4 regions of the Streptomyces sp. NPDC087300 genome follow, and region 1 is predicted to be linked to each of the others. Evidence: riboswitches for the same ligand, from Rfam matches in the RefSeq annotation. Region 1 holds a riboswitch; each other region holds the start of a gene.

Region 1 (6,927 bases):
CCACAGGTCGACGCTGCCCGGCCGAGGCTTGTAGAGCATGGCGCCCAACTGGCTGTACTCCCAGGTGTTCTCGCCCGGGTCGGCGTGCCAGTACGACCAGTACGCGGAGGCGGGCGGCGTCAGGACGCAGTCGTCCTGCGCGGCCGTCGGGAACTGCTTGCCGCCCTTGTAGCCGCTGTAGCCGATCCGGCAGATGAACGCGGGGCCGTCGTGGCCGGTGCCCGTGGTGCGCCAGCCGCCCTGGTTGAGCAGTTCGTAGCCGGTGGTCGGGGTGCTGCCGCAGGAGCGCAGGATCGGCCCGCCCCAGTCGCTGAAGTCGACCGCGAGCACGGCGCCCGAGCTGGTGGTGCACCGCCCCATGGGCTGGGGAGCGGCACCGGCGGGGGCGGCCGTCGCGGTGAGGGCCGCGGCGGTCAGGGTCAGGGCGCAGGCCGCGCTCGCGAGGGTGCGCAGGACGCGGGGGATCACTGGTGGCCTCCTGTGGTGGCGCTGCGGCGGCGGGCGACGACGACCGTGCGCCACCCGGCGAGGCACAGGGCGACGGCGGCCAGCGCGACTCCCGCCAGTTGAGCGCCGGTCGAAGCGAGCGCGCCGTCGGGCGAGGGGCCGCCGGCCGAGGGATCGCCGGGTCCGTCCTCGCCGGGCGTGACGATGTCGGGCGTCGCACCGCCGGACGGTCCGCCGGCGGAGGGGCCGCCGTCGCCGGGCGGCTGGGGCGTCGTGCCGTCCAGGTCCCTGGCGAGCGTGCCGAACGAGGTGCCGACCGCCCCGCCCAGGCCCTGGGTGGAGGCGCGCACGTCCGAGCCGCGCTGGCCGCCCGCCGCGACGTTCAGGCCGCCGTCCGCGTTCTGCTGTCCGGCGAGGAACTTGCGGGCCTTCTTGATCTCGTCGCCGTACTTCGCCGCGTCCAGGGAGAGCCCCTGCACCGCGAGGGCCGCCGAGTTGACGGAGTTGCCCGAAGCGCCGGGGAAGCCGCCGCCGGGAAGCTGCTTGGTGGCGATCCAGGCGAGCGCCTTGTCGACCGCCTTCTCGGACGCGGCGTCCTGCACCAGGTCGAGGGCCATGGCGGCCATCGCGGTGGAGTCCACCTCGGAGTCGCCGGTCGAGGGAATGAGGCTGGGCCAGGCGCCGGAGGAGTGCTGAAGACCGCGCAGATACGCGACGGGTGCGGCCGCCGACGCCTTCTCACCGGCCCGCAGTTGGGCGATGACGCCGAGGGACTGCGAGAACACCGAAGGGGCGTACGTGTACGCGCCCTTGGCGGGGCAGCTGCGGTCCGGAGCCCGGCTCGGCGCCTCGCACACCGCCTTGTCGAGCGCCGCGATCAGGTCCTGGCCCGCGAACTTCCGCGGATCGCGGCCGACGGTCTGCGCGAGCACCGCCACCTTGCCGAGCGAGCCGCCCGCGGCGTGCGAAGTGCCCACGCCCGTCCAGTCGTTGACGGAACGGCCCGGTGTCGAGCCGTCCTTGCCCCGGCCGTCGAGGAAGTCGACGATGCCGCGCAGCGCCTCGTCGTCGTGCCCTGTGGCCGCGAGGGCGTAGCCGCCGTCGATGGTCAGGCCGTAGTCGGCGAACCCGGTCCCCGCGACGTTCTCGTAGTAGTGACCCTTCTTGAGGCGGGACGCCGCGGTGAGGTACGCGGTGCCCTTCTTCAGGTCGGGGCCTTCCCCGGGCTGCCAGGGCGGGTTCGGGCCGCCGGTCGGCGGGTCGGTCGGGTCGGTCGGGTCCGTCGGGTCGGTCGTCGGCGGCCGCGTCGGGTCCTTCGCCGTGAGCGCCGCCAGGCTGGTGCGCGCTCCGGCGACGACGGCGGCCCAGGTGGGATAGAGCTCCGGATCGCTCGCGCCCTGATCGAAGCCGAAGCCGCCGGACTTCGTCTGCTGCCGGGAGAGCCAGGACACCGCGGCGTCCGCGCGCACCGTGTCGCCGAGCAGCCGCAGGGCCTGGGCGGACTTGGCGGTGGCGTTCACGTCGCCTTCGGTCACCCCCGCGTACGCGCCGAAGGCCCCGCTGGGCAGCTGGGCGGCGCGCAGGCTCTTGCGGGCCTTGGCCACCACGTCGGAGTGGCCGCCCGCCTGCTGGAGGGCGATGATCGCGTACGGGGTGGTGGCGGGGTCGCTGTAGGTGCAGGTGTCGCCGTCCCGGATCAGCGTCGGGCTGAAGCCGCCGTCCTTGCACAGGTGGGCGGCGACCCGGGTGACGGCGTCGGCGGGGATCCTGCGGCCCGCGCGGTGCAGCGCGAGCACGGCGAGGGCCTGGGTCTCCACGTCGCCCACACCGGGGAAGTCGCCCTTGCCGACGCAGTCGGAGGTGCCCCCGGAGGTGCACACGCTCTTGCCGAGGTCGCCCACGAGGTTGTGCCCGCCGAAGGAGTGCGGGTCGCCCCCGGTGCTCTCGGCGAGCAGCGCGAGCAGGGCCGCGCCCGCCGGGTCGGGGGCCTTGTCGGTGCCCCGCGGATAGGCGAACTCCTCGGTGCGCGCTGCCAGATAGGCGCGTGTCCTGTTCAGGGTGTCGCTCTTGCCGCCGGACGCGGCGAGCGCGAGTGCGGTGTGCGCCGTCTGGTACAGGTTGGCGCCCTCCGGGCCTTCCGCACCCTCGTCACGGACGTGGTCGCCGTCGGTGAGGCGGCTCCTGAGCCAGGCGTCCGCCGCCTTGAGGTCCACCTCGCCGGGCTCGACGTCGGGCGGGTTGTCGCCGGGGTCGGTCCCGCCGCCCGCCCGGACCTGGGCGGGCGTGAACGAGGGTCCTCCGCTGGTGCCGTCCGGGTCCGTCGCGCCGAACACCCAGGCCTCCACCGACCCGTTCTTCGGCCGCTGGCTCATCGCGCCGAGCGGGCTGTACGTCCAGTAGTCCTGGCCGCGCGGCGCGATCCAGTACGACCAGTAGGCGGAGGCGGGCGGCGTCAGCTTGCACGCCTCCTGGGCCGGGGCGGGGTAGCGCTTGCCGGAGTCGAAGTCCGCGTGGCCGAGGCGGCAGATGAAGGCGGGGCCGTCGTGCTCGGTCCCCGTGGTGCTGAAACCGGCCTCGTGCAGCAGGTCGTAGCCGGTGGTCGGGGTGGCGTCGCAGCCGCGGACGACACCGCCGCCCCAGTCGCCGAAGTCCACCGCGACGACCGCGCCCTTGGTGGCCGTGCACTTCGCCATCGGATCGGCGGCCGCGGGGGTGGCGCGGCCGATGAGCAGTGTCCCGCCGCCCACCGCCACGGCGGCCGCACACAGCAGCGACACGCATCTCGCGCGCACGCCCCGGCCCGGACTCCCGGCTCTCTGCCCCACCACTGCCCCCCTGGGCCTCGGCCGTGGCGGGGTTCATGTGATCAGCCGGTCCGAGGGCCGAAGCCCGCGTCGGGAACCGTCCGTACCACACCGTAGTCCGCGACGGCGTCAGTCGTTTCGTGCCTCGGTCCAGGTAATCCGGCTCGCCCGCCGGGCACTTGAGGTGCTCGGCGAACCTACGGTTGCGGGTCAGCGCCGGACTTCGACCGGCTTCCCCTGGTAACTGAGTTCAGATTCGGGCGAATTAGAGCACAGTTGCGAATGAGGTGACAAGGGTGTGCGGGACCTGTGAGGTTCGAGTAACCTCCCGTGCTGCCGAGCGGGGGAATCTGGTGGGAGTCCAGAGCTGACGCGCAGCGGTGTGGACCGGCCGGGGGGCCGGGACGAGCCCGAATGCCCGACCGGCCCTGCAATCAAGGACGTCGCATCACGCGCTCGGGCGACGGCCACGTGTCGTCCCCGCCCGCTCCCTCGTACGCCGTGCGTACGCGGGACGCGTCGGTGACGGATGTGCGGCCGACGCCCCCTCTTCCCGGGAGCACCCCGCCATGAACTCCACGCACTCCGCCCTGACTTCCGCCTGCTCCGCCGTGCCCACCGCACGCCCCGCCACGACCTCCGCGGCCCGCCGCGCCCTGCTGTCCGTGCCCGCCGCGCTCACGGCGCTCGCCCTGACGGCGGTGCCCGCCGCGGCGACGGCCTCGCCCGGCCAGATAGCCACCTCCAAGACCAACGGCGTGACCTATCTCAGATCCCTCCAGGGAGCCGACGGCTCCTACGCGGGCGCGGGCCTGTCCAACGAGTGGGCGTTCTCCGCCCTCGCCGCCGCGGGCACCGCCGCCGTCGACGTCACGCCGAACGGCGACACCACGAAGAACGCCCGTACCGTCTACCGGGCCCACCTGGCCGACCCGGCCTGGCCCGGCAGCTCGCCGGTGGTCACCGACTTCGAGCGCGGCATCATCAACGCCTACTCCGCGGGGATCGACCCGGCCCGGGTCTCCGCGAGCCGCAACCTGATCGCCGACACCTACGCGTACTGGCAGAACTCCGCGCCGGGCTACTGGGGTTCGCCCGCCAACTTCAACGGCACGGTCTTCGCGCTGCTCGCGCTCGCGGGGGCCAAGACGCCGTCCGGCGCCCAGCGCGTCCCCCAGGCCCTGCTCGACCGCTCCGTCGGTACGGTGCGGGCCAACCAGCACGATGACGGCGGGTGGAACTTCAGCAAGGCCGAGGGCGACCCCGACGCGCTGGCCAAGCCCAGCGACATCGACATGACCGGCGCCGCCATGGCCTCCCTGTGCGTGTCCGGGGTGCCCGCCACCGACCCGGCCGTCACCAAGGCCAAGGGCTTCCTCAAGTCGAAGCTCATCAACAACTCCGGTGCCTTCGACGCGATGTTCGGCGCGAACACGGACTCCAACGGCTGGGCGGTCTCCGGCCTCAACGCCTGCGGCATCAACCCGCAGACCGGAGACTTCCTCACCCGGGCGGGCAAGACCCCGGTGGACTTCCTGATCGCCCAGCAGTTCAAGCCGGGCGGCGGCTTCAAGTACCTGCCCACCGACACCGTGCCCTCCGCGTACGCCTCGATCGACGGCCTGCGCGCGGTCGCGGGCGGCGGCTTCGCGACGGCGCCGCCGACGCCGGCCACCGCGGGCGCCCCGCGCTGGACGGCCACCGACGCCTTCACCCCCGGCACCCGCACCAGCCTCGCCCTGACGGTCGACGACGGCACCGCGCTGAAGGTCTGCTCCGTCGCCTTCACGCCGGACGCCACGACCACGACGCTCGGTGCCGTCCTCGACGCGGCGGGGGCCTCCGCCACCCCCGCGGGCTGTGTCACGGGGCTCACCCCGAGCAGCGGCGCGGGCGCTGTCACATCCCTGAACGGCAAGACGAACAACGGCAGTTCGCAGTGGCGGTCGAGCGTCGACGGTGCGGCGTCCGGCGCGGCGAGCCGTGCCACGGTGATCGGCGCGGGCGACACGATCGCGCTGCGCTACGGAGGCTGACGGCCCGCGCGGTCAGGAGCCGTCCGAGAGGACCGCGAGTCCGGCGATAAGCCCGACGAAGGCGAGCACCGCCACCGCGCAGACCAGCAGCACCAGCCAGCCGGTCAGGATCCCGGCGAGGGCGAGCCCGCGGCCCTCGCCGGCGAGACGGCGGCCCCGGAAGCGGGCGACGTGGCCCGTGGGGATGGCGACGAGGGCGGACAGGGCGGCCAGGGTGAGGAAGACGCCGGGGTTGATCCAGGCGATGCCGGTGGCGAAGTTGCCGAGGAGGGCGACACCGCCGAGGGCGAAGAAGCCGCTGACCCGCGCGGTGCGGTTGCGGCCGCCGAGAGGCCGTTCGGCGGCCTGACCCGGATTGCCCTGAAGGCCTTCGCCCCGTGCCCCGTTGTCCCGTGCCCGCTCGTCCCGCGTGCGCACTGGCACACCTTTCACTGCCGCTCCTTCAGGTTCCCCAGGTAAGTTGCCCACAGCTTGCTCCTGGTGATTTTCGCCGAAGAGGGATGCTACGCGGCTCCGGATCACTTAGTTCTACAAGACTGTAGAGTTCCGGCATTCGACTCGATCGGGTGATCTGTGATGCCGTGCGACAGTCGTGTGACGGGCGAGATCTGGAGGTTCGCGGGTGGGTGGGACGGGCGCACGTAGGCGTGGTCAGGGTCGGGGCGGTACGGGGGGCGGTGCGCGGCGCGGTGCGCGCGGTGCCGCCAAAGGGCGCTCCACCCGGCTGACGCGGCGGGGACGGATCCTGTTCTGGGTCGCGGGGACCTTCTCCGTCCTGATCCTCGCGGTGGCCGGGATCGGCGCGTGGATATACACGGATCTCGACAACAACATCAACGCCGCGGACGTCGACAACAAGCTCGGCGGCGACCGTCCCGAGAACCTCAGCCCTGGTTCGAAGAACATCCTGGTCGTCGGATCGGACAGCCGTGACGGCGCCAACGCCAAGTACGGCAAGGACCTGACGACCATGCAGTCGGACACGCTGATGGTCGTGCACATCCCCGCCGACCGTGAGTGGGCCACCGTCGTCTCCTTCCCGCGCGACTCCTGGGTGCAGATCCCCACCTGTGACAAGGGCAACGGCAGCAAGGCACCCGCCCACCACTTCAAGATCAACGAGGCGTTCTCGATCGGCGGCAGCACCGGCGAGGTCGCCAGCGCGGCGGCCTGCACCATAAAGACGATCGAGGCGCGCACGGGCCTGCGCATGGACCACTTCATGTCCATCGACTTCCAAGGCTTCAAGGGCATGGTCAATGCCCTCGACGGCATCGAGGTCTGCCCCGAGCAGGCGATCCACGACAAGAAGGCGCACCTCGACATGGAGGCGGGCTGCCAGACGGTGAAGGACGAGAAGGCGCTGGGCTACGTACGCACCCGCTACAGCGTCGGCGACGGCTCCGACCTCGGCCGCATCGGCCGCCAGCAGGAGTTCATGGACGCGCTGGCCGCGAAGGCCCAGTCCAAGCTCACCAACCCCAAGGCCCTCTACGGATTCCTGCAGTCCGCCACGGACTCCCTCACCACGGACAAGTCCCTGGCCGGCATCAAGCCGCTCTACGGCCTCGCCTCCGAACTCAAGGGCATCCCCAAGGACCGGCTGACCTTCCTCACCGTGCCCAACTACCCGCGCGAGG
Region 2 (6,927 bases), on a different contig from region 1:
TTGTAGAGCTGCTGCATGCCGCGCGAGAATTCCGGCGGCTTCACCTCGGTCTTGGTGACCTTCCCGTCCTCGTAGTACTCGGCGGGGATCGGCTTCTTGTACGCCAGGAGCTCGTCGACGTACCCCTTGAGCTCCTTCAGCGTGAAGCCGGAGAAGATCTGCGCGGCCCAGGGGTAGCAGACCTGGTCGTCCACCTCGCACAGCCGGTTGTAGTAGCTGTAGAGGCTCTCCTTGTGCCCGGCCTTGTCCTTGAAGGGGATGATCTTCAGGGACGGGTCCATCGTCTTGCGGGTCAGGACGCCCTTCATCTCCAGGAAGGGGAGCAGGGACTCCTCCAGGTCGTTGCGGTACGTCGTGTTGTCCGCGTCGAAGACGGCGTACGCGCCCTTGTGGTCGTTCTTCGCGATGACCTTGCCGAGCTTCTTCGCCACCGGCTTCGGCCAGTGCGTGAGCTCGCCGGCCGCGCCCTTCGCGGCCTTCGCCGTCTGCGCGGCGGAGCCCGCCGCGTTCGCCTCGGAGGTCGGCCAGAGCGCGCTGCCCGCGAGGACGGCGGCGGCGAGCGCCCCCAGAGCGCCGATGAGGGCGGGCTTGTTCTTTGCTCGTACTGCCATGTCTGCGGTGTCCTGCCGTTCCTGAGAGCGGTGTGCGGCCCCGTCCGGAGCGGCGCGCAATGCTATGGGGCGGCGCGGTCATTTCCCATGATCGAAGTCACCGTGCACGAGGGGCATGGAGCGGGTGAACACGGGTAGCCGCAGCGGGCGCCGGGAGCGCCGCGGTCCCGGTCGCGGAGGTCGTCGCCGGGGCCGTCGCCGAGTCCGTGTCAGTGGTCCCGCGCATACTGGGCGCATGGGCTCCCACGAGTTCGTCAGGGCCGTTCCCCGGCTCGACGGCATGGTCGTCTCGGCGGTCGGCTACCGCAGCGCCGGACAGCGTCCCGGGCTGCACCGGGGCCTGCCCTCGCCGTATCTGACCGTGATCTTCTCCCTCGAAGGCCCCATCGCCACCGGCAGCACACCCGGGCAGGCGACCGGCGGGGACGCGGTGCGCACCGACATCGTCCTGGGCGGCCTGCACCAGAGCCCGGCCTACGTGGTGCAGCCCGAGCACGAGGCGGGCATCCAGCTCGCCGTGCACCCCCTGGCCGCCCGCGCGCTGCTCGGTCTGCCCGCCGCCGGGCTCATGGGAGAGCTCGTCACCAGCGGCACGGACGTCCTCGGCGGCCGGGCCGCCGAGGTCCGCGAGCGGCTGTGTGCCCTCGACCGCTGGCCGGACCGCTTCGCCCTCCTCGCCGACTATCTGCGGCGGCGCGTGGCGGCCGCCGACCGGGCGGACCCGGTGCGCCCCGAGGTCGCCGAGGCCTGGGCGTGGCTGGCCAGGCACCGGGGCGCGGGCACGGTCGGCGGCCTGTCCCGGCACGTCGCGCTCAGCGAGCGCCGCCTCACCGCGGTGTTCCGCGCCGAGACCGGGCTGAGCCCCAAGCAGGCCGCGCGCCTGATGCGCTTCCAGCACGCGCGGACCGCGGTGGTCCGCTCCGTCACGGCGGGCGGGGGCCCCGACCTGGCCAGGATCGCGGCCGACACCGGCTACTACGACCATTCGCACCTGGTCCGCGACTTCCGGCAGTACACGGGGGCGAGCCCGACCCGCTGGCTGGCCGAAGAGTGCCGGAATATCCAAGCCGGGGCGCACGGTCCGGGCGAAGACTGAGGCCCATGAACACCACACCGGACACCACACCCGACACCACGACTGAAGCGGCCCCCGCCCCGACCGTCTGGGCGGGCCTCCAGGCAGAGGACGCCCCCGCCCTGATCGACTTCCTCGTCGGCACCGTCGGCTTCCTGCGCACCGCCGTCTACGAGGACGGCGACCGCGTCGCCCACGCCCAGCTCGACTGGCCCGAGGGCGGCGGCGTCATGCTCGGTTCGTACGACCCGTCGGCGCCCGAAGGCACCTGCGGAAAGCCCGGCACCTCCGGCGCCTACGTGGTCACGGACCGGGTCGACGAGCTGTACGCCACACTCACCGCGGCGGGCGTGCGGATCACCACGGAGATCGAGGACAAACCGTACGGAAGCCGGGAGTTCGGCATCCTCGACCCGGAGGGGAACCGCTGGTCGTTCGGGACCTACCGGGGCGAGCCGAGGCCCCGGCCGACGTCCTGAGCAGGCGTGATAACTTGCGCAAGCCAGTCAAACCCACACCTGGGCCAGGGAATCCGGTGCGAATCCGGAACTGACGCGCAGCGGTGAGGGGGACGGGCGGGGCCACGGCCACTGGGCGTCCACGGACGCCCGGGAAGGCGCCCCGCCCGGCCGATCCCCGAGTCCGAAGACCTGCTGGCGCCTCCGCCCGCGCACCGTGCGGCGGAGGGCGTGACGCAGGCCAGGCTCCGCGCATGAGCCGTGAGACTCAAGGGATCGTGTGTCCTCCACAGCCCGTACCCGTACCCGTATACGTATGTCCGCCGCTATACGTATGTCCGCCGCGCTCTGCGCCGGAGCGCTCGCGCTGACCGCGTGCGGGGGCGGCTCCGCGGAGAAGACCAGCAAGAGCGCGGGGGAGCAGGCGGCGGGCTATCCGGTCGCGGTCACCTCCTGCGGCAAGAAAGCCGAGGTCAAGGCGCCGCCGCAGCGGGCCGTCTCCCTCGACCAGGGCTCCACGGAGATCCTGCTCTCGCTCGGCCTCGCCGACCGCATGGCGGGCACCGGCACCTGGACCGACCCGGTCCTGAAGAACCTGGCGAAGGAGAACGCGAAGGTGGAGCGGCTCGCCGACCGCTACCCCTCCCTGGAGAAGGTCCTCGCCCAGGAGCCGGACTTCGTCAGCGCCTCCTTCCTGTACACGGTCGGCAAGGGCGGTGTCGCCGACCGCGCCAAGTTCACCGAGCTGGGCGTACCGGTCTACGTCTCGCCGACCGACTGCGCGGGCAAGGACAACGACGGCGGCGGCGACGGCAAGCGCGTCAAGACCCTCACCATGGACACCGTCTACGGCGAGATCCGCGACCTCGCGAAGGTGTTCGGCGTCGAGAAGCGCGGCGAGAAGCTGGTCGCGGGGCTCAAGGGCCGCGTCGCGAAGGCCACCGACGACATCGACGCGTCGGACGCGAAGCTCCTCTACTGGTTCGCCAACTCCGACGCCCCCTACATGGCGGGCTGCTGCGGCGCCCCCGGCATCATCACGCGCGAGCTCGGCGCGAAGAACGTCTTCGACGACACCCGCGAGGAATGGCCCCAGATCAACTGGGAGACCGTCGCCGACCGCGACCCCGACGTCCTCGTCATCGGCGACCTCACCCGCAAGTCGCAGTCGGCGGAGAGCGCCGCTGCGAAGATCAAGTTCCTGGAGTCGAACCCGGCGACCAAGAACCTGACCGCCGTGAAGAAGAAGCGCTACGTACTCCTCAGCGGCCAGGCCATGAACCCGACGGTCCGTACGGTCGACGGGATCGAGCAAGTGGCGGCGGGGCTGCGGAAGTTCGGCCTCGCGAAGTGACCCGGGGGACCTCGCCGGTGACGCCGGACGGGACGGCACCCGCGACGCCGGACGGGACGGCACCCGCGGAGGCGGACGCGGACATGGTCGAGGTCGCGGTCGCGTCCACCTCCGTGGGCGCCCCGGTGCGGCAGGCGCTGCTGTGGCTCGCCGGGGTCGCGGCCCTCGTCCTCTCCGTGGCGGTGGCCGTCACCATCGGGCCCGCGGACATCTCCGTGCCCGACGTGTGGTCGGCCCTCGCCGCGCACCTCGGCGGGGGAGAGGCGCGGCTCACCCCGATCAGGGACGGCATCGTCTGGAACCTGCGGATGCCGCGCACCCTGCTCGCCGCGGTCTGCGGCGCCGGACTCGCGGTCTGCGGCGCGGTCATGCAGTCCCTGCTCCGCAACCCCCTCGCCGACCCGTTCGTGCTCGGGGTCTCCTCCGGCGCGTCCACCGGAGCGGTCGCGGTCGTCGTGCTCGGCGTGGGCGGGGGAGTCCTTTCGGTCTCGGCCGGTGCCTTCATCGGGGCGCTCTGTTCGTTCGCCCTGGTCCTGATCCTGAGTCACACGCTGGGCGGCACGACGGACCGCGTGGTCCTCTCCGGCGTCGCGGCGATGCAGCTGTTCTCCGCGCTGACCTCCTTCTTCGTCCTCACCGCCGCGGACGCGGAGACCACCCGCGGCGTGCTGTTCTGGCTGCTCGGCTCGCTCAGCGGGGTCGGCTGGACGGACGTGTGGCTGTGCGCGGCGGTGCTCGCGGCGGCGCTGTTCATCTGCCTCTCGCACGCCCGCACCCTGGACGCCTTCGCCTTCGGCCAGGAGGCGGCGGCCGCGCTCGGCGTCCGCGTCGCCCGCACCCGCCTGGTCCTGCTCTGCACGACGGCGCTCCTGACCGCGGTGCTGGTGAGCTCCGCGGGCGCCATCGGCTTCGTCGGCCTGGTCCTGCCGCACGCGGCCCGCGCGCTCGTCGGCTCGGGCCACGCCCGCCTCCTCCCGGTCACGGCGCTGGCCGGCGCGGTCTTCCTCGTCTGGGTGGACACCCTGGCCCGCACGGTCCTGGATCCGCAGGAGGTCCCGGTGGGCGTGGTGACGTCGCTGATCGGCGTACCGGCGTTCGTGGTCGTGCTGTACCGGACGAGGAGGGTGACGTGACGTACGCGTACGAGGGGGCGGCGGGTCTGCGCGCCGAGCGCGTGTCCCGGGAGGCGGGCGGGCGCCTGGTCGTCGACGGCGTGAGCCTCGCCCCGCCGACCGGCGCCACGGTGGGCCTCCTCGGCCCGAACGGCTCCGGCAAGTCCACGCTCCTGCGCATCCTGGCGGGCGTCCTCGCCCCGGCCTCCGGAGTGGTCACCCTGGACGGCCGTGCGCTGGCCGACACGGGCCGCCGCGCCGTGGCGCGCAGGATCGCCGTGGTCGAGCAACACACCGACACACAGGTCGAGTTGACGGTCGCGGACGTCGTACGCCTGGGACGCATCCCGCACCGCCGCGCCTGGTCGGCGCCGACGGCCGGAGACGAACGCGCCGTCCGCGACGCCCTGACCCGCACGGGCCTGGCCTCCCGCGCGGCCCAGTCCTGGCACACCCTGTCCGGCGGCGAACGCCAGCGCGTCCAGATAGCCCGCGCACTCGCCCAGGAACCCCGCGAACTCCTCCTGGACGAACCCACCAACCACCTGGACATCCAGCACCAGCTCGACCTGCTCTCACTGGTCGCCGACCTCCCCGTCACCAGCGTCATCGCGCTGCACGACCTCAACCTGGCGTCGATGTTCTGCGACCGGCTCCTGATCCTGAGGGAGGGCAGGGCATACGCGACGGGCACGCCCGCAGAGGTGATCACGGAGGAGCTGATCGCGGAGGTGTACGGGGTGCGGGCGGTGGTGACGCCGGGGAGTGCGGAGGGGGATGAGCGGCCTTCGGTGAGGTTCTTGCGGGGGTGAGGCGGGAGGGGGGCTTCCGGGGTGGGCGCCTTGCGGGCCGGGTGCCTTGTGGGTCGCGCCCCCCGTTGCGGGGTGGGCGCCTTGCGGGCCACGCCCGTTCCGAACCAGGCGCCTTCCGAACCACGCCCCTGCCCGACCAGGCCAACCGCACGCGGTTGGCCCTTCACTCGCCGCGCCGCGCCTTCTAAGTTCACGTCATGCCAGTCATTGCCCACGTGAGCGACATCCACATCGACACCGGCGCCGACGACGCCGGTCGCAGCATCGGCCGGACCCGGGCGGTCATGGACCACCTGAACGGACTCCCGTACGACCTGGACGCGGTCGTCGTCACCGGTGACATCGCCGACCACGGCACGCCCGCCGAGTACGCGGCCGCGCGTGAACTCCTCGCCTCTCGGCACCCGTTGCTGATCTGTCCCGGCAACCACGACGAGCGCACCGCCTTCCGCGCGCACCTCCTCGGCGAGACGCCCGCGCCGGGCCCGGTCAACCAGTCCTACGTGACGGACGACTTCACCCTCGCCCTGTGCGACACCTCGGTCCCCGGCGCGCACCACGGCCGCCTCGACGACGAGACCCTGGACTGGCTGTCGGCCCTCCTCGACGGCACCCCGTCCGACCGGCCCGTCCTGATCGCCTTCCACCACCCGCCGGTCCCGCTGCACACGCCGTACATCGACGGCATCCGCCAGCGCGACGAGCACCGGCTGGCCGCCCTGACCGCCCGGCACCCGAACGTGACCGCGTTCCTCGCGGGCCACGCCCACACCCCCGCGGCGACGACCTTCGCGAACCGTCCGCTCCTGGTGGCCCCCGGCGTGGTCTCCACCCTGCGCCTGCCCTGGGAGCCGCAGACGGACCCCTCCCACCACGTCCACCGGGACCTCCCGCCGGCGCTCGCGTTCCACGTCCTGGACGAGGAGGCGCGCCTGACGACGCACTTCCGCACGGTGCCGCTGCCGCTGCCGACGAGGCCCCCTGGCCTATAGACAGCCCTATGGACAGCCCACGGGCAACTCGGCCCCGCCCGCGCGCAGATGCCGGAGCGCCGCGGCGAAGGAATGGCAGTCGAAGAGGGCGGAATGCTCCTGCCCGGAGTCCGGCCGGGGCAGCCCGAGGACCTTCCACAGACTGCCGACGTTCGCCGCGGCGGTGGCCGGCGCCAAGGCGTTCAGCCACGGCCTGACATTGAGGAACGCGGCGTCGAGAAAGCTGTTCCGATGCTCTTCGCCGCGGGCCCGCACCCACCCCAGATTCTCCCCGAGGACGACCATGTCGTTGCCGTAGGAGAGCACGGTCTGCCCCTTGCAGAACCCCAGGAAGTCCCCGAGTGCCTCGGCCGGGGCGAGCCCAGCCCGGTCGACCTCGTCCTGTCCGATGCCGGTGAGCCCGGTGAAGTACGGGGACAGCACGGGGTTGACCACGGGACGCACCAGCGCCTCGTACTCCTCGACGACCCCGAGGTCCCCGTCCAGCCGCAGCGCCCCGATCTGCACGATCTC
Region 3 (6,927 bases), on a different contig from region 1:
CGCGCTGCGGGTGCGGATGTTCGGCAAGGGCGGGCACGGCTCGCGCCCCGAGACGACGATCGACCCGGTGGTGATGGCCGCGTCGACCGTGCTGCGGTTGCAGACGATCGTGTCCCGGGAGATCGCGGGCGGTGAGACGGCCGTGGTGACCGTCGGTTCGATCCACGCGGGCACGACGGACAACGTCATCCCGGACGAGGCCGAGCTGCGGATCAACATCCGTTCCTACACGCCCCAGACGCGGGACAGGGTCGTCGCCGCCGTCGAGCGGATCGTCAAGGGCGAGGCGGCCACCGCGGGCGCCGAACGCGAGCCGGAGATCACGGAGATCGACTCCTTCCCCGTCCTCGACAACGACGCCGCCGCCGTCGAGCGGACCATGGCGGCGATCGGCGATGTCATCGGACCCGGCCTGATCATGGACCCGGGCCCGGTCACCGGCAGCGAGGACGTCGGATACTTCGCCACCGCCACGGACCCCGAAATCCCGCTCTGCTACTGGCTGTTCGGCGGCGCGGACCCGGCCGAGGTGATCGCCGCGCAGAAGGCGGGCACCTTCGAGCGGGACATTCCCTCCAACCACTCGCCGTTCTTCGCGCCGCTGATCGAGCCGACCCTGACCACCGGGGTCACGGCCCTGACGACGGCCGCGCTGGCCTGGCTCGGCGGCCGCCCTTCGTAGCAGGCCGGCCGCCGGGGAGGACCGGGTCTCAGCCCTTGTCCTCCAGGTCGCCCTCGGTCTCCAGGTAGGCCTGGCGGAGCGCTTCGAGCACCGCCGGGTCCGGCTTGGCCCACATGCCGCGCGACTCCGCCTCCAGGAGGCGTTCGGCGATGCCGTGCAGGGCCCAGGGGTTGTTCTCCTGGAGGAACTGACGGTTCGTCGGGTCCAGGACGTACGTCTCCGTGAGCTTGTCGTACATCCAGTCCGCGACCACGCCGGTCGTCGCGTCGTACCCGAACAAGTAGTCCACGGTGGCGGCGAGTTCGAAGGCGCCCTTGTAGCCGTGGCGGCGCATCGCCTCGATCCACTTGGGGTTCACCACGCGGGCGCGGAAGACGCGGGACGTCTCCTCGACCAGGGTGCGGGTGCGGACCGTCTCGGGCCGCGTCGAGTCGCCGATGTACGCCTCGGGCGCGGTGCCCTTGAGCGCGCGGACCGTGGCGACCATGCCGCCGTGGTACTGGAAGTAGTCGTCGGAGTCCGCGATGTCGTGCTCGCGGGTGTCGGTGTTCTTGGCGGCGACCGCGATGCGCTTGTAGGCCGTCTCCATCTCGTCGCGCGCCGCGCGGCCTTCGAGACCGCGGCCGTACGCGTAGCCGCCCCACACCGTGTACACCTCGGCGAGGTCGGCGTCGGTGCGCCAGTCGCGGGAGTCGATGAGCTGGAGCAGACCCGCGCCGTAGGTGCCGGGACGCGAGCCGAAGATGCGGGTGGTGGCGCGCCGTTCGTCACCGTGCTCGGCGAGGTCGGCCTGCGTGTGGGCGCGCACGTGGTTCTGCTCGGCGGGCTCGTCGAGGGACGCGGCGAGCCGGACCGCGTCGTCGAGCAGCCCGATGGTGTGCGGGAACGCGTCGCGGAAGAAGCCGGAGATGCGCAGCGTCACATCGATGCGCGGGCGGCCCAACTCCGCGTACTCGATGGCCTCCAGGCCCGTGACGCGGCGCGACGCGTCGTCCCAGACGGGGCGCACGCCGAGCAGCGCGAGCGCCTCGGCGACGTCGTCGCCCGCGGTGCGCATGGCGCTGGTGCCCCACAGGGAGAGGCCCACGGAGGTGGGGTACGCGCCGTTGTCGGACTTGTACCGCTCGATCAGCGAGTCGGCCAGGGCCTGGCCCGTCTCCCACGCGAGGCGGGAGGGGACGGCCTTGGGGTCGACCGAGTAGAAGTTGCGCCCGGTCGGCAGGACGTTGACGAGGCCGCGCAGCGGGGAGCCGCTGGGGCCTGCGGGGACGAAGCCGCCGTTCAGGGCGTGCACCGCGTGGTCGAGCTCGTCGGTGGTCGCGGCGAGGCGCGGGACCACCTCGCGGGCTGCGAACTCCAGGATGGCGGCGACCTGTTCGCCCTGGTCGGTGGGGACGGCGGACAGGTCCCAGTCCGCGTCGTCCATCGCCTGGACCAGGGCGCGGGCCTTGTCCTCCGCCTCGTCGGCGCTCACGCGCGTGGCGGCCGACTCGTCCAGGCCGAGGGCTTCGCGCAGACCGGGCAGGGCCGTCGTGCCGCCCCAGATCTGGCGGGCGCGCAGCACCGCGAGGACGAGGTTGACGCGGTCGGCGCCCGCGGGCGCGCTGCCCAGGACGTGCAGTCCGTCGCGGATCTGCATGTCCTTGATCTCGCAGAGCCAGCCGTCGACGTGCAGCAGGAAGTCGTCGAAGCCGTCGTCCCCGGGGCGCTCCTCCAGACCGAGGTCGTGGTCGAGCTTCGCGGCCTGGATCAGCGTCCAGATCTGGGCGCGGATCGCGGGCAGCTTGGCCGGGTCCATGGAGCTGATCTGGGCGTACTCGTCCAGGAGTTGCTCCAGGCGCGCGATGTCGCCGTAGGAGTCGGCGCGGGCCATCGGCGGCACCAGGTGGTCGATGAGCGTGGCGTGCACGCGGCGCTTGGCCTGGGTGCCCTCGCCCGGGTCGTTGACCAGGAAGGGGTAGATAAGCGGCAGATCGCCGAGCGCGGCGTCGGGACCGCAGGCGGCCGACAGGCCCGCGTTCTTGCCCGGCAGCCACTCCAGGTTGCCGTGCTTGCCGAGGTGGATCATCGCGTCGGCGCCGAAACCGCCGTCCGTCGCGGACGCGGCGATCCAGCGGTACGCCGCCAAGTAGTGGTGCGAGGGCGGCAGATCGGGGTCGTGGTAGATCGCGATCGGGTTCTCGCCGAAGCCGCGCGGCGGCTGGATGAGGATCAGCAGGTTGCCGCGGCGCAGGGCGGCCAGCACGATGTCGCCCTCGGGGTCGCCGCCGTTGCCCACCCGGGACTTGTCGAGGAACATCTCGCCCGGCGGCGGACCCCAGTGCCGCTCGACCGACTCGCGCAGCTCGGCGGGGAGCGTCGCGTACCAGCGCTTGTAGTCGGCGGCCGGGATGCGGACCGGGTTGGCGGCCAGCTGCTCCTCGGTGAGCCACTCCTGGTCGTGCCCGCCCGCGTCGATCAGCGCGCGGATCAGCTCGTCGCCGTCGCCGGACACGAGACCGGGGATCTCTTCGGTGGCCCCGAAGTCGTAGCCCTCGCCGATGAGCCTGCGCAGCAGCGCGACGGCGGACGCGGGGGTGTCCAGACCCACCGCGTTGCCGATCCGGGAGTGCTTGGTCGGGTAGGCGGAGAGCACCAGGGCGAGGCGCTTGTCGGCGGCCGGGATGTGCTTCAGACGGGCGTGCCGTACGGCGATTCCGGCGACCCGGGCCGCGCGCTCGGCGTCGGCCACATAGGCCGGGAGCCCGTCCTCGTCGATCTCCTTGAACGAGAACGGCACGGTGATCAGGCGGCCGTCGAACTCCGGCACCGCGATCTGGCTCGCGGCGTCCAGCGGCGACACGCCCTCGTCGTTCTCCTCCCAGGCCGCGCGGGACCCGGTCAGGCAGAGCGCCTGGAGGATCGGCACGTCGAGGCCGGTGAGCGCGCCCGCGTCCCAGGACTCGTCGTCACCGCCCGCCGACGCCTCCGCGGGCTTGGTGCCGCCCGCGGCGAGCACGGTGGTCACGATGGTGTCGGCGGCGCGCAGCTCCTCGATGAGCTCCGGCTCGGGGGCGCGCAGCGAGGCCACGTACAGCGGCAGCGGGCGGGCGCCCGCGTCTTCGATGGCGCCGCACAGGGCGTCCACGAACGCGGTGTTGCCGCTCATGTGGTGGGCGCGGTAGTAGAGCACCGCGACGGTCGGGCCCTCGACGGCGCGGGCGGTGCGCTCGAGCGGGCCCCAGGAGGGGGCGGGCGCGGGCGGCTCGAAGCCGTGGCCCGTGAGCAGCACGGTGTCGGAGAGGAAGCGGGCCAGCTGCTCCAGGTTGGCTGGGCCGCCGTGCGCCAGGTAGGCGTGGGCCTCCGCGGCGATGCCGACCGGCACGGTGGAGGAGGCCATCAGCTGGGCGTCGGGGGCCTGTTCACCGGTGAGCACGACGACGGGCAGGCCGCTCGCGGTCAGCTGGTCGAGGCCGTCCTGCCAGGCGCGGACACCGCCGAGGAGGCGTACGACGACGAGGTCGGCGCCGTCCAGGAGCGCGGGAAGCTCGGCCAGGTCGAGGCGCGATGGGTTGGCGAACCGGTAGTCGACGGGACCCCCCGCAGCACGGGCGCTGAGCAGGTCGGTGTCGGAGGTCGACAGCAGCAGAAGCATGCGGGCGCAGGCCTTCCTCGGGGTGTCCGCGCCCCGGGTGGTCGTGTTGGACGGCAGGAGTTCCTGGCTCACCCCACGTCGGTGGGGCTCACAGTGGCGGGACCGCGCCGGATTCGCACCGGGCTTCCTCCATCGGGTCCTGGTGGACCCACGCCGTCGCTGGCGTCGACGGACCTGGCGGTCCGCCGCCTGCATAGTAAGTCCTGCCCAGGTCGCGGTGGGCGGCCACCTGCCAGGACGGCCGGTATCGGGAGGCGCCCCGCCGGATCCGCGTGGGTATGCTCGCCGCCATGCCGCCCACCCGAGCAACCTCCACACAACAGGGCGAATCCCTCATACGCGACCGGGGCGACGCCTGCCCCGGAGCCCTCCGCCTGCACCGCGCCGACGACGGCGGCCTGGCCCGACTCCGGCTGCCCGGCGGCCTCTTGACGTCCCGTCAGGTCGACGTCCTGGCCACCGCCGCCGAGCGGCTCGCGGACGGTCACCTCAGCATCACCTCACGCGGCAACGTCGAGCTGCGCGGCCTCGGCGAGACCTGCGGCGGCGCACTCTCGGCGCTCCTCTCGGACGCGGGCCTGCTCCCCTCCGAACGGCACGAGCGCGTCCGCAACGTGGTGGCGTCGCCGCTGGCCGGAATCGACGGACTCGGCCACGCCGACGTGCAGTTGTGGGCCCGTGAGCTGGACGGACTCCTCTGCGCCGAGGAGTGGACCGCGGAGCTCTCCGGCCGCTTCCTGTTCGCCGCCGACGACGGGCGCGGGGACGTGGCGGGGCTCGGCGCCGATGTGACCTTGATCGCAGAATCGGCGGGCACGGCGCTGCTTCGGCTCGGCGCCGCCACGTTCCGGGTGCCGGGCGCCGAGGCTCCCCGTGCCGCGCTGGCCGCGGCCGGGGCGTTCCGCACGGCCGCGCTGGCGGCGGGCAACGGCGCCTGGCGGGTGGCCGAGCTGCCGGCCGGGCGGGCCGTCGAGGTGGCGCGGGCGCTGGCGGACGCGGGCGTTCCTGCGACGGCGGCCGCGGCCCCGGCACCGGTCGCGGGGACGACGGTTCAGGGCCCGCCGCCTCCCGGCGTCCTCGGCGGTGCCGTGCTGGTCACGGCCCCGCTGGGACGGGTGAGCGCGGCCCAGCTGCGCGCGCTGCTGCCCGCGCCCGGCGACGAGGTACGGGTCACGCCCTGGCGCGGATTCGTCGTGCCCGGGTTCACCGACGAGGCCGCGCGGGAGCGCCTTCGGGTCCTCGCCGACGCCGGGTTCGTGACCGAGCCCGCGTCGCCCTGGCTCGGCGTCGGCGCCTGCACCGGGCGGCCCGGCTGCGCCAAGTCGCTCGCCGACGTCCGCGCGGACGCCGTGCCCGGCCGCGCCGGACTCCCCGTCCACTGGTCGGGCTGCGAGCGCCGGTGCGGGCATCCGCACGGCGACTGGGTGGACGTCCTCGCCACGGCGGACGGCCGCTACGAGGTGACCCTGCGCACCGGCGGCTCGGTCGTGCCCGTGGCGGGCGCCACCGTGACGGAGGCGGTCACCACCGCCCGTACGCCCCCGCACCCGACCTGACCACGCACATGACGACGCCCCACGACCACGACGACCACGACGGCCGGAACGGCCACGAGATGAGCGAGAGCACAGTGTTCGACTACGAGAAGGACGGCGCGGCGATCTACCGCGAGTCCTTTGCCACCATCCGCGCGGAGGCGGACCTCGCGGGCCTGCCCGCCGACGTCAGCCAGGTCGCGGTGCGGATGATCCACGCCTGCGGGATGGTCGACCTCGTGCGCGACCTCGCCTTCAGCCCCCGGGTGGTGGCCGACGCCCGCGCGGCGCTGCGCGGCGGCGCGCCGATCCTCTGCGACGCGAACATGGTCGCGAGCGGCGTCACGCGCAAGCGGCTGCCCGCGGACAACGAGGTCATCTGCACGCTCGCCGACCCGTCCGTGCCGGACCTCGCGGCGCGCCTCGGCACCACCCGCAGCGCCGCCGCGCTCGAACTCTGGCGCGACCGCCTGGAGGGCTCCGTCGTCGCCATCGGCAACGCGCCCACCGCGCTCTTCCGCCTCCTGGAGATGATCGAGGAGGGCGCCCCGCGCCCGGCCGCCGTGCTCGGCATCCCGGTCGGCTTCGTCGGCGCCGCCGAGTCCAAGGACGCGCTGGCCGGACACGCGTCGGGGATCGAGTACCTGGTCGTACGGGGACGGCGCGGCGGCAGCGCGATGGCCGCGGCGGCGATCAACGCGATTGCGAGCGAGGCGGAGTGAACACCGAAACCACCCAAGACGCCCTGCGGGGACGGCTCTACGGCGTCGGCCTCGGGCCCGGCGACCCGTCGCTGATGACGCTGCGCGCCGTCGAGGTCATCGCCGCCGCCGACGTGGTCGCCTACCACTCGGCACGGCACGGCCGCTCCATCGCCCGCTCGATCGCGGCCGCGCACATCCGCGCCGACCACATCGAGGAGGCGCTGGTCTACCCCGTCACCACGGAGGGCACGGACCACCCCGGCGGCTACCGGGGCGCGCTCGACGACTTCTACGAGGCGGCGGCGGCCCGGCTCGCCGCACACCTCGACGCGGGCCGCACGGTCGCCGTGCTCGCCGAGGGCGACCCGCTCT
Region 4 (6,927 bases), on a different contig from region 1:
GTCGGTGAGGATCTCCGGTCCCGTCGTGGCGTAGTGGGCGCCCGCGTTGTCGGGGTTGCCGTACTGGTAGAGCATCACCCAGTCCGGGTGCTCGGCCGACAGCTCCTTGGCCACCCGGACCGCGGTGTTGGAGCCGCCCGCCGCCGGTGAGGAGACGATCTCGGCGCCCCACATGGCGAGCAGGTCGCGCCGCTCCTGCGAGGTGTTCTCCGGCATGACGCACACGATGCGGTAGCCCTTGAGCCTGGCCGCCATGGCGAGCGAGATGCCGGTGTTGCCGGAGGTCGGCTCCAGGATCGTGCAGCCGGGCGTCAACCGGCCGTCCTTCTCCGCCTGTTCGACCATGTGGAGGGCCGGCCGGTCCTTGACCGAGCCGGTCGGGTTGCGGTCCTCCAGCTTGGCCCAGATGCGGACGTCGTCGGACGGGGAGAGGCGCGGCAGGCGGACGAGCGGCGTGTTGCCGACCGCGGCGAGCGGGGAGTCGTAGCGAGGCATCCCGGATCGGGCCTAGACCATGCCGCCGGCCACGGCCGGCAGGATCGTGACGCTGTCGCCGTCGGCGAGCTTGGTGGTGATGCCGTCCAGGAAGCGGACGTCCTCGTCGTTGAGGTACACGTTCACGAAGCGGCGCAGCTTGTCGCCGTCGACGATGCGCTCGGCGATGCCCGCGTGCCGCGAGTCGAGGTCGGTGAGGAGCTCGGCGAGGGTGTCTCCGCTGCCCTGGACGGCCTTCTCGCCGTCGGTGTAGGTGCGGAGGATGGTCGGGATGCGGACCTCGATGGCCATGGCTGAGGGCTCCTGTCGGGAGTCGGTGATGCGGGTGGCGGGCGCGCGGCGGCCCTGATCCTTGGGGTGCTGCGTACGAGGGTGCGACGCCGCGGCACACGGCCGTGCGGCGGAACGGTTCAGCGGGAACAGATCGCGCTGGCGAGGCGGCAGAGGTCGACGTGCAGGCGCGCGACAAGCAGCACGGGCGGCGCGCTCTTCGTCTCTTCGCTCACGTCATGGGGAACCATGCGGTCATCGTATCGATTCCCGGTCCGGATCCCGGAATGTGATCTCAGCTAGTGGACGGAATCCGTTCAGGATGCGGGCGGCGGCAGATAGACGACGGTCGGGGCGCCGGTCACCGGATGGGTGCTGACCTCGGCCGTCACTCCGTACACGGTGGCCAGCAGCTCGGCCGTGAGCACCTCCTCGGGCGGCCCGGACACGACGAGCCGGCCGCCGTTCAGGACGTAGAGGCGGTCGCAGTAGTAGGCGGCGAGGTTCAGGTCGTGCAGGGCGAGCAGGTTGGTGGTGCCCAACTCCCTGACCAGCGACAGGATTTCGAGCTGGTAGCGGATGTCCAGGTGGTTGGTGGGCTCGTCGAGCACGACCAGGGTGGGGCGCTGCACCAGGGCGCGGGCCATCAGCGCGCGCTGGCGTTCGCCGCCGGAGAGCGAGGGGAAGGAGCGGTGGGAAAGCGCCGCGACGCCGACCCGGTCGAGGGCGGCCCGCACCAGTTCCTCGTCGGCGGCGGTGTCCGCCTCCCAGAAGCGCTTGTGCGGGGAACGGCCCATGGCGACCACCTGCTGGACGGTCAGCTCGAAGGCGGCCTGCCCGTCCTGCGGCACGGTGGCCAGGCGCCTGGCGCGCGCCTTCGCGGGCATCGCGCCCAGGTCGTCGCCGTCGAGCAGGGCGCGGCCGCGCGAGGCGCGCAGGGTGCCGTACACGCAGCGAAGCAGCGTCGTCTTGCCGCTGCCGTTGGGGCCGACGACGCCGACGGTCTCGCCGGGCGCCGCGGTGAGGTCGACGCCGTCCACCAGGAGCTTGCCGTCGATCTCGTACGAGAGTCCCTCGGTGCGCAGCGCTCCGGCGGGCGCGGGGGTCTCGGGGATCTCGGGGGTCTCCAGGGTCATGCCGGGACTCCTTCGGTGCGCCGCCGCAGCAGCCAGAGGAAGAACGGGCCGCCGGTCAGCGCGGTGAGCACGCCGACGGGGATGTCCTGCGGGGCGGCGATCGTGCGCGCTGCCAGGTCGGCGGCGACGAGGAACACCGCGCCCATCAGGGCCACCACGGGGAGCAGCGGGCGGTGCGCGGCGCCGACCAGCATGCGGGCGGCGTGCGGCACCATCAGGCCGACGAACCCGATGGCCCCGCTGTAGGCGACCAGGACGCCGGTCAGGAGCGAGGCGAGGACGAAGACCGCGGCGCGGAAGCGCGCGGTGTCCAGGCCGAGGACGGTGGCGCCCTCCTCTCCGACGAGCAGCAGGTCCAGGGGGCGGGCGAGCGCCATCAGCAGGGCCGTGCCCGCGACCAGGGCGCAGCAGGGCAGGGCGAGCATGTCCCAGCGGGCGCTGCCGAGGCCGCCGAGCGTCCAGTACAGGACTTCCTTGAGGTGGTCCGCGCTGTCCGCGGTGACCAGGATGAGGCTGGTCAGGGCGGTCAGGATGTACGAGACGGCGACACCGGCGAGGATCAGACGGCCGGTCGCGAAGCTGCCGCCGCTCCTGGCCAGGGAGTAGACGAGGACCAGCGAGACCAGGGCGCCCGCGAAGGCGGCCGCCGGGATGGTGACGGTGGTCGCGAGGGCCGAGCCGACGCCGAAGGTGCCGCCGAGCACGATGGCGCCGACCGCGCCGACGGAGGCGCCCGAGGAGACGCCGAGCAGGAACGGGTCGGCGAGGGGGTTGCGGACGAGGGCCTGGAGGACGGTGCCGATGACCGCGAGTCCGGCGCCGACGGCTGCGCCGAGCAGGACCCTGGGGAGTCTCACGTCCAGCACGATGGTTCTGAACGGGGAGGGGTCGGCGCGGCCCGTGAGGATCTCCACGACGGTCCCTGGCGGGACGCGGACGGAGCCCAGGGCTAGGCCCGCGATGACCGCTGCCGCTAGGGCTGCGGTGAGTGCCGTCAGGATCAGTAGGCGCTGTCCCCGTGACCTGCGCCCATCGCCCTTCGGGCTCGTCCTCAAACGCCGGACGGGCTGAAGATCCCGCCCCTCGGGCTGAGGATCCCGTCCCTCGGGCCGAGTCCTCCGCGGCCGAGTCTGCTCGGAGTTCACAGCTGCGCCGCCAGCTTCTTCACCGCCTCGGGTGCTCGTACGCCCGTGACCATGTCCGACAGCGGCAGTACCGCGAAGCTCTTGTTCCTGATGGCGGGGACGTCGGCGAGGGCCGGGTCGTCGAGGAGGCGCTTCTTCTTCTGGGCGACCGTCGTGGCGCCGTAGTCGAGGATCACGATGGTCTCGGGGTGGCGGTCCACGACCGTCTCCCAGGAGGCGTCGGCGAAGGACTTGTCGACGTCGGCGAGGACGTTGCGGCCGCCCGCGCGCTTGATGATGTCGTTGCCGATGCCGCGGCCGCCGACCGTGAACGCCGTCTTGTCGCCGCTGTCGTAGACGAAGACGGACCGGGCCTTCTTGCCCTTCAGCTCCTTCGCCGTGGCGGCCAGTTCGCGCTCGGCGCCGCCGACCCACTTGTCCGCGCGCCCCCGCACCCCGAAGGTGGCGCCGACCTCGCGGACCTCGCGGAAGACGTCGTCCATGGTGACGGGGCGCTTCGCGCAGCCCTCGATGTTCAGGCGGCTCTCGATGCCCGACTTGGCGAGCGCGGGGCGGCCGCGGCCGTCGCCCGCGAGGAAGGCGCTCGCGTAACCGCCGTACACGAAGTCGGGGTTGGCGGCGAGCAGCTTCTCGTAGGAGGGGTACTCCTTGGCCACGACGGGGACCGACTTGTAGGCCTTGGCGTACTTCGGCAGGACCTTGTCGTCGAGGTAGGCGGTGCCCGCCATCCGGTCCTGGAGGCCGAGTTCCAGCATCACCTCGGTGGCGTGCTGGTTCATGGTGACGGCGCGCTCCGGCGGTGCGTCGTAGGTCGTCTTCACACCGCAGTTGGTGACGGTGTACGGGAATCCGGCGGCCTTGGCGGCGGGCGCGGAGTCACCGTCGGAGTCCGAGGCGGAGCACGCGGCGAGCGGGACGAGCAGGGCCGCGGCGGCCAGGGCGCGTATCGGGCGGGACATGGGGGTGCTGCCTCCTCCAGGGGATTTCCGCGTCCCCTGCGTTGCGTGGAGCAAGGCGGCAGGTCAGTTCCTGACTCCCCCGCCCCCGGTGGGGGTGGGGTCACAGTGGCGGGACCGCGCCGGATTCGCACCGGCTTCCTGGCTCCTGCCGCCTCGAGGTCGTGGAGGTCAGTATGCCTCTACGACCTGCACCTCTTCCTCGGTGACCGTGCCCTCGACGATCCGGTACGAGCGGAACTGGAAGGGACCGGCGTCGTCGGTGTCCGCCGTGGAGACCAGGACGTAGTGCGCGCCGGGCTCGTTGGCGTAGGTGATGTCGGTGCGCGAGGGGTAGGCCTCGGTCGCGGTGTGCGAGTGGTAGACGATCACCGGCTCCTCGTCGCGGTCGTCCATCTCGCGGTAGAGCTTGAGCAGGTCACCCGAGTCGAACTCGTAGAACGTGGGCGAGCGCGCGGCGTTCAGCATGGGGATGAACCGCTCGGGCCTGCCGGTGCCCGCCGGGCCCGCGACCACGCCGCACGCCTCGTCGGGGTGGTCCTGGCGCGCGTGCGCGACGATCTGGTCGTGGAGGGCCTGGGTGATGGTCAGCATGGCAGCCAGGATAAGCAGAGGGGCTCCCGCGTACCGAAGTGTGGTACGCGGGAGCCCGCATGCTGGACAGGGCCTGGGGAGGCCCGGCTGTCAGTCCTTGTCGATGCCCTTGGCCGGGGCCTCGTCGGCGGGGGCGGCGCCGGAGGCACCGACCTTCTGCCGGTTGAAGGCGGCGGCCTCCGGGTTGCGGCTCTTGAGGACCAGGTAGCAGACCGTGAGGATCGCGGCCCAGACCGGCGCGGCGTACAGCGAGATCCGCGCGTCCTTGTCGACGCCCATCATCACGATGACCATGCCGATGAAGGCGAGCGCGAACCAGCTGGTGAACGGGGCTCCCGGGGCGCGGAAGGTGGACTGCGGCAGCTCGCCGCGGTCGGCCTTGCGGCGGTAGCGGATCTGGCAGCACAGGATCATGATCCAGGCCCACATGCCGGAGATGGTCGCGAAGGAGACGACGTAGTTGAACGCCTCGCCCGGCCACTGGTAGTTGATCCAGACGCCGACCAGCATGAAGGCGGCGGAGACCGTGGTGCCGATCAGCGGCAGGCCGTTCTTCGTGAGCCTGGTGAAGAACTTGGGGCCCTGGCCGTTCATCGCCAGGTCGCGCAGCATGCGGCCCGTCGAGTACATGCCGGAGTTGCAGGAGGACAGCGCGGCGGTGAGCACCACGAAGTTCACGATGGCCGCGCCGACGCCGAGGCCCATCTCCTCGAAGGCCTTCACGAACGGGGAGACGCCCGGCTGGAAGGACGTCCACGGCACGACCGAGAGGATCATGATGAGGGCGCCGACGTAGAAGACGGCGATGCGCCACGGCACGGTGTTGATGGCCTTGGGCAGGACGGTCTTCGGGTCCTTGGACTCGCCCGCGGTGACGCCGACGAGCTCGACGGCGAGGAAGGCGAACATCACGATCTGCAGGGTCATCAGCGTGGAGCCGATGCCGTTGGGGAAGAAGCCGCCGTCGTCCCACAGGTGGGTCACGGAGGCGGTGTCACCGGCGTCGGAGAAGCCGATGGTGAGAATGCCGAGACAGATCAGGATCATGCCGATGATCGCGGTGACCTTGACCATCGAGAACCAGAACTCCAGCTCACCGAAGAGCTTCACGGAGATCAGGTTCGCGCCGTACAGAATGACCGTGAAGACCAGCGCGTACGCCCATTGCGGGAATGAGTCGTGTGTCCAGTACTGCATGTACTGGGCGGCCGCGGTGACTTCGGTGATGCCGGTGACGACCCAGAAGAGCCAGTACGTCCAGCCGGTCACGAATCCGAAGAACGGGCCCATGAATTCGCGCGCGTACTCCGAGAAGGAGCCGGACACGGGCCGGTACATGAGGAGCTCGCCGAGCGCCCGCATGATGAAGAAGATGACGAGGCCCGCGATCGCGTACGCAAGGATGAGGCTGGGCCCGGCCTTGTGAATGGCCTTGCCCGCGCCGAGGAACAGGCCGGTGCCGATGGCACCGCCGATCGCGATCATCTGGATCTGCCGGGCTCCGAGCCCGCGCTGATAACCCTCGCCCTCGCCGGACTGACCGGCGGCGGTCCGCCCGGCCTCATTGCCGTCGTGATGCTCTTCGACCTGCACTGAGGTCATGGTGACGCCTTTCTCCATGCTGATCCGCGCCCGCACATCTGCGTTGTGGCAGCGGGTCAGGTCCTGATCCCCCCGGATATGGAATGGAGTGCTACCGGCGGTCTGCCGGCTGGAGCGCCCTCGGCGACATGGGTGGCGTCACCGAGTGGTCGTGAAGATTTATCACGGCGGCAACAGTGATGCTTTGCGCCACATGTGGCGCACACCACTGGGAGAAGCGGACAAAGTTCTCTTGCGTCGCCATAAACGGGCATTGGCTTGACGCGATCGTTATTCGGATTTGAGCGTCCGCTGAGCGAACGGGCGCTGGGCGCCGCGGAATGCTGCTATATACACCGACTGTCGTCGTCGCGGCGACTCCACGGGACCCGCTACGGCTCCAGCAACGTCTCCACCAGGGTTTCCTGGAGTCCGCCGAGCCACAGATAGGCCATCACCATCGGCTTGCGCGGGTCGGCGTCGGGGAGGCGGTAGAGCAGATCCGCGTCCTCCTCCTCGGTGATCTCCAGGCGCGTGCCGATCGCGAGACGCAGGTCGTTGAGGGCGCCGAGCCAGTTGCGCGACTCCTCGACCGACAGTTTCAGGACAGCCCCGCCCTCGCCCGACGACGTCATCGCGTCGAGGGAGCGGATCACGACCAGGGCGTCGTCACGCTTCTTGGCCCGCAGGTCGTTCTCCGTGAACCGCCTGAACTCGGCCGAATGGGCGCGCAGTTCCTCCGGATCGCCG

Evidence for each region. Region 1 has a riboswitch for cobalamin ahead of ACIO9J_RS22265 (prenyltransferase/squalene oxidase repeat-containing protein). Riboswitches for the same ligand answer to the same signal wherever they lie in the genome.
Region 2: another riboswitch for cobalamin. It lies ahead of ACIO9J_RS19375 (ABC transporter substrate-binding protein); the one in region 1 lies ahead of ACIO9J_RS22265 (prenyltransferase/squalene oxidase repeat-containing protein).
Region 3: another riboswitch for cobalamin. It lies ahead of cobN (cobaltochelatase subunit CobN); the one in region 1 lies ahead of ACIO9J_RS22265 (prenyltransferase/squalene oxidase repeat-containing protein).
Region 4: another riboswitch for cobalamin. It lies ahead of ACIO9J_RS36270 (ABC transporter substrate-binding protein); the one in region 1 lies ahead of ACIO9J_RS22265 (prenyltransferase/squalene oxidase repeat-containing protein).

The regions. Positions count from the first base shown of each region.
Region 1 covers NZ_JBIUYI010000005.1:441,822-448,748, forward strand. The annotation lists gene ACIO9J_RS22260 (hypothetical protein) at 1-468, opposite strand, end outside; gene ACIO9J_RS22265 (prenyltransferase/squalene oxidase repeat-containing protein) at 465-3,140, opposite strand; cobalamin riboswitch at 3,383-3,539, opposite strand; gene ACIO9J_RS22270 (hypothetical protein) at 3,821-5,287, shown strand; gene ACIO9J_RS22275 (DUF4190 domain-containing protein) at 5,300-5,719, opposite strand; gene ACIO9J_RS22280 (LCP family protein) at 6,033-6,927, shown strand, end outside.
Region 2 covers NZ_JBIUYI010000004.1:804,582-811,508, forward strand. The annotation lists gene ACIO9J_RS19360 (haloacid dehalogenase-like hydrolase) at 1-611, opposite strand, end outside; gene ACIO9J_RS19365 (helix-turn-helix domain-containing protein) at 847-1,707, shown strand; gene ACIO9J_RS19370 (VOC family protein) at 1,713-2,165, shown strand; cobalamin riboswitch at 2,173-2,359, shown strand; gene ACIO9J_RS19375 (ABC transporter substrate-binding protein) at 2,461-3,498, shown strand; gene ACIO9J_RS19380 (FecCD family ABC transporter permease) at 3,582-4,631, shown strand; gene ACIO9J_RS19385 (ABC transporter ATP-binding protein) at 4,628-5,422, shown strand; gene ACIO9J_RS19390 (phosphodiesterase) at 5,620-6,414, shown strand; gene ACIO9J_RS19395 (exonuclease domain-containing protein) at 6,421-6,927, opposite strand, start outside.
Region 3 covers NZ_JBIUYI010000010.1:296,880-303,806, forward strand. The annotation lists gene ACIO9J_RS35750 (amidohydrolase) at 1-682, shown strand, start outside; gene cobN (cobaltochelatase subunit CobN) at 711-4,316, opposite strand; cobalamin riboswitch at 4,351-4,489, opposite strand; gene ACIO9J_RS35760 (cobalamin biosynthesis protein CobG) at 4,595-5,872, shown strand; gene ACIO9J_RS35765 (precorrin-8X methylmutase) at 5,947-6,573, shown strand; gene ACIO9J_RS35770 (precorrin-2 C(20)-methyltransferase) at 6,597-6,927, shown strand, end outside.
Region 4 covers NZ_JBIUYI010000011.1:83,370-90,296, reverse strand. The annotation lists gene ACIO9J_RS36295 (PLP-dependent cysteine synthase family protein) at 1-495, opposite strand, end outside; gene ACIO9J_RS36290 (MoaD/ThiS family protein) at 508-786, opposite strand; gene ACIO9J_RS36285 (putative leader peptide) at 906-1,016, opposite strand; gene ACIO9J_RS36280 (ABC transporter ATP-binding protein) at 1,083-1,901, opposite strand; gene ACIO9J_RS36275 (FecCD family ABC transporter permease) at 1,898-2,905, opposite strand; gene ACIO9J_RS36270 (ABC transporter substrate-binding protein) at 3,043-4,005, opposite strand; cobalamin riboswitch at 4,049-4,210, opposite strand; gene ACIO9J_RS36265 (Mov34/MPN/PAD-1 family protein) at 4,174-4,596, opposite strand; gene ACIO9J_RS36260 (amino acid permease) at 4,687-6,198, opposite strand; gene ACIO9J_RS36255 (DUF2017 domain-containing protein) at 6,570-6,927, opposite strand, start outside.